Regions from separate parts of the Streptomyces sp. JH34 genome, predicted to be linked through region 2. Evidence: riboswitches for the same ligand, from Rfam matches in the RefSeq annotation. Region 2 holds a riboswitch; the other holds the start of a gene.
What was found. Region 2 has a riboswitch for cobalamin ahead of LWJ43_RS10625 (ribonucleoside-diphosphate reductase subunit alpha). Riboswitches for the same ligand answer to the same signal wherever they lie in the genome.
Positions count from the first base shown of each region.

Region 1: it holds a riboswitch for cobalamin, as region 2 does, so the genes downstream of both, LWJ43_RS30915 (ABC transporter substrate-binding protein) here and LWJ43_RS10625 (ribonucleoside-diphosphate reductase subunit alpha) in region 2, are expected to answer to the same signal.

Region 1 is NZ_JAJSOO010000001.1:6,887,274-6,889,463, reverse strand. Features, by position in the region: gene LWJ43_RS30920 (FecCD family ABC transporter permease) at 1-268, opposite strand, end outside; gene LWJ43_RS30915 (ABC transporter substrate-binding protein) at 265-1,338, opposite strand; cobalamin riboswitch at 1,370-1,556, opposite strand; gene LWJ43_RS30910 (hypothetical protein) at 1,640-1,810, opposite strand; gene LWJ43_RS30905 (acyl-CoA dehydrogenase family protein) at 1,807-2,190, opposite strand, start outside.
Region 2 is NZ_JAJSOO010000001.1:2,466,561-2,468,750, reverse strand. Features, by position in the region: gene LWJ43_RS10625 (ribonucleoside-diphosphate reductase subunit alpha) at 1-1,269, opposite strand, end outside; cobalamin riboswitch at 1,409-1,532, opposite strand; gene LWJ43_RS10620 (GNAT family N-acetyltransferase) at 1,585-2,085, opposite strand.

The DNA.
Region 1 (2,190 bases), 4.4 Mb from region 2:
GGGGCATGCGCAGGTTCCAGATGATGCCGTCCCGTATCGGGGTCAGCCGCCCCTCACCCAGGCCGAGGTGCGAGCCCACCGCGGACCAGACGTCCGGGACGGAGACGCGGGCGGGGCCGATCGTGACGGCGACCGCCACGGACAGGAGAAGCAGGGCGATCCCGGCACTCCACAGGGCACCTTCGCGCAGGATCCGTGCCCCGGAGGGCGTCCGCGCCGGAGGGGACAGCCGCGTATCCGTGTCAGGGTCGGGTGCGGTCCCCGTCACCTCGCGAGTCCGAACGAGCGCAGCCCCGCCGCGACACGCTCGACGCCCTCCACGGTCCGGACGGTCGGGTTCATGGCCTGGCCGCTGAGCAGGACGTACCGCTTGTGCCGGACGGCGTCCAGATTCTTCGTGGCGGGGTTGGACTCCAGGAAGGCGATCTTCTTCTCGGCGCTCTCGGCCGTCTGCGACCTGCGGGTCAGGTCGCCGATCACCAGCACGTCCGGATCGCGGTCGGCGACGGTCTCCCAGTTGATCTGGGGCCATTCCTCGTGGGTGTCGTCGAAGACGTTCTTCGCGCCGAGCTCCTCGGTGATGATGCCGGGGGCTCCGCAGCAGCCCGCCAGATAGGGGGCCTCGGCGTTGGCGAACCAGTAGAGCAGGGTGGTGCCGGACGCGTCGACGTCCGCGGTCGCCTCCGCGATCCTTTCCTGGAGACTCCCGACCAGCTTCTCGCCCCGTTCCGGGACTCCGAACACCTCGGCCAGGTCACGCACTTCGCCGTAGACGCCGTCCATGGTCAGTGGTGCGGTGCGGGAGCCGTCGCTGCTGCCGGTGTTGTCCTTGCCCGCGCAGTCCGTGGGTGAGAGGTACGTCGGTACGCCCAGCTCCTCGAACTGGTCCCGGGACGCCACACCGCCCTTGCCTAGGGTGGACTCGAACGACGCGCTGACGAAGTCGGGTTCCTCGGCGAGGACCTTCTCGGAGGAGGGCCGGCTCTCCGCGATGCGGGGCACCCCGGCCTCGTCCTTCTCCAGCCCCTTCATCACCGGGTCCGTCCAGGTCGCGCTGCCGGCGAGCCGGTCGGCGAGGCCCAGGGAGAGCAGGATCTCCGTCGATCCCTGGTCGAGGGAGACGGCGTGCCGCGGCGGCGCGTCGACGGTCACCGTGCGACCGCAGTTCTCCAGCGTCACGGGGAAGCCGTCGGCGGAGCCCTCCCGCGCGGCGCCGTCGGACGCGCTCCCACCCCCGCCGCAGGAGGTCAGGAGGACAAGTGCGGTGATGAGCAGGGCGGTTCGGTATGCGGTGCTAGCTATGGGCGGCACAAGGTCCCTCGGCGTCTCTGGGCTCATGCGCGGAGCCCGGTACGGTGTTCCGCTCCCGGTGCGGAAGCGGGTGCCAGCAGGTCTTCGGACTCGGGTTCGTCCGGACGGAGCGCCTTCCCGGTGCACCCGAGGGTGTTCCAGTGGCAGTGGCCCCGCCCGTCCCCCTCACCGCTGCGCGTCAGTTCCGGATTCACACCGGATTCCCTGACTCCACGTGGAGTGTGACTGGCGTCTGCAAGCTATCACGCGGCGTGTCGCCGGACTTCGGGGCCGTCGCCGGTCGTCGGGCAGCCGCTCCCCTCCGTACCGGCGACGGCCGTCGGGCGGGTCAGCGCATGGGGTGAACCGATTCGCCGCCGCCGCTCTGCGTCTTCCCGCACCGACGGGCGAGCACGGACGTGGTGCCCCAGTAGGCCAGCAGCACGGCACGCAGACCCAGGATCTCCAGGCGCTCGCCGAGCCCGCCGCACATCACCTGCTCCTTGCGCGGGGCGCTCACCGGGCGTCCGTCGCGGCGGTGTTCCAGGGGCCCTCGGGGTCGTCGTAGGCGTCGGCGTAGCCGGGGCCGGCGATCGGCCAGTCGGCGAGCAGCGCCTCGGGCAGGGCGAAGGAGTCGGCGAGCTGAGGGGCGTGAGCGGCGACGGCCGTGATCAGTTCCTCGGCGTCCCGCGCCAGGGTCTCGGTCTGATCGCCGCTCAGGAGACCGGCGGCCATCAGGTCCCCGCTGTTGCGAGCCACCCACTCGACGGCGAACAGGCGCTCCAGTTCCCCCAGCCGGTCCTTCGCGGCCCCTTCGGGCAGAGCGGCGCGGGCCTCGGCGTACGCCTCGGCGGCCTGCCGGTACGCATAGGCCTCGACCCCGCGCAGCGCGGGGCCCGA
Region 2 (2,190 bases):
GCGGTTGGAGGCGTCCTTGAACGTCATCCAGCCCTGCCCGGTCTGCGCGAGGGTCCGCATCATCCGCCCGTACAGCTCACGCGCCGGCATCGTCTTGCGGGCCAGCCCCTTCGCCTCTGCCGCGCGGTAGGCCGCGTCGAACTCGTCGCCCCACAGGTCCACCAGCTCGGGGGTGTCCGCCGGGGAGAACAGCGACCACTCGGTGTCCGCGTCGACGCGGCGCATGAACTCGTCCGGGATCCAGTGCGCCAGGTTGAGGTTGTGCGTGCGCCGCTGGTCCTCACCGGTGTTGTCGCGCAGCTCCAGGAACTCCTCGATGTCCGCGTGCCAGGTCTCCAGGTAGACCGCGGCCGCCCCCTTGCGCCGGCCTCCCTGGTTGACGGCCGCGACGGAGGCGTCGAGCGTCTTCAGGAACGGCACGATGCCGTTGGAGTGCCCGTTGGTCCCCCGGATGAGTGAACCCCGGGCCCGGATGCGGGAGTAGGAGAGCCCGATGCCGCCCGCGTGCTTCGAGAGACGGGCCACCTGGTGGTAGCGGTCGTAGATCGAGTCGAGCTCGTCCAGCGGAGAGTCCAGCAGATAGCAGGAGGACATCTGCGGGTGCCGGGTGCCGGAGTTGAAGAGGGTGGGGGAGGAGGGCAGGTAGTCGAGCCTGCTCATCAGGCCGTACAGCGCGGCCACTTCCTCCAGGGCACGCTCGGAGTTGTCCTCGGCGAGGCCTGCGGCGACCCGCAGCATGAAGTGCTGCGGGGTCTCGATGACCTGGCGGGTGAGCGGGTGACGCAGCAGGTACCGGCTGTGCAGCGTCCGCAGCCCGAAGTAGCCGAAGCGGTCGTCGGCGCCGTCGGCGAGCGCCCGGTCGACCAGCGCGTCGAGGGCGGCGGCGTGCAGCGTGACGAACTCGGCCGTACGGTCCGCGATCAGACCCTCGCGGTGCCCGACGGCGACAGACGCCGAGAAGGAGACAGCGCCCTGGCCGGCGGCCTCGTCCGCGACGGCCCGGGTGAGGAGCCGGGCGGCGAGCCGGGAGTAAGCCGGGTCCTCCGAGATCAGGCCGGCGGCGGCCTCGGTGGCCAGCGAGCGCAGCTCCGCCTCGTCCGACCGGGCGCTGCGGCCGCGCAGCGCGGCGGCGGCGACCCGTCCGGGGTCGGTGTCGGGGAGATCGGCGGTGAGGCCGGTCAGGGTCCGCAGCAGGGCGGTCCCGGGCGCGTCGGTCGTACGGCCTTCGGGTTCCGCGGCTGAAACCGGGTCGGCTGGCGCGATGGTCACTGGGGCTATCCCTCGCTCGGCTCGGGGCCTGCGGGAGCGGGGCAGCCGGACACATGGACACCCGGGGGAGGGCAGCGCGGTGCGCACGGCGTCCACCGGCCCTCCGCGGGGCCCGGACGTCTCTGCGTCCGGTTCGGTCGAGCCGGACGCACTGTCGACAGGTCTTCGGACTCCGCGGTGCGCGAACGCGCACCGGTCACACCGTTGCGGGACAGTTCCGGATTCGCACCGGATTCCCCTGCGGCGACAGCGAGGTCGAGCATACATGTGGGGGCCGCCGATTGCGGCGGCCCCCACATGTAGTGTCGCGGAGGGTCAGAAGGCCAGACGGAACGTCAGGAGGGTGAAGCCCGGCAGGGGGCTCCAGTCCCGCTCCGGAGTCCGTACGAAGCCGAGGCGACGGTAGATCCGGTGGGCTGCCTCCATGGACGACTGGGTCGACAGGACGACTCCGGAGACCCCTTCGGTGGCGCGCGCCCGGTCGACGCACGCCCGTACGAGCGCTTCGCCGGCGCCGCGCCCGCGTGCCTCCGCGGAGACGGCCAGCATCCGGAACTCGGCTTCGTCCCGGCCGGCGATGTCCGCCCAGGGGCCGCCGGGCGCGACATAGGTGACACCGCCCAGAAGCGCGCCGTCCCCGTCCACCGCGGCCAGCACGACGGCCTCGGCGGCCCGTCGACCGACGGCGCGGAGCTGCTCCAGATAGGGGTCGTCGGCGCCGAAGTCCAACAGCCCGTCGCCGAGGTACGCCTGCGCGGTCATCTCGCCCAGGGCCTCGTGCTCCTCGGCGCGCACCGGTCTGACCGAGATATCCATGGGCGCCAGTCTGCCCCGGGCGGCACGCCCGGCGCACTCCCTTTCCCGGACGGGTCGGTCCACACATGACTCCGTCCCGGCGGGGCGGACCCCGCCGGGACGGAA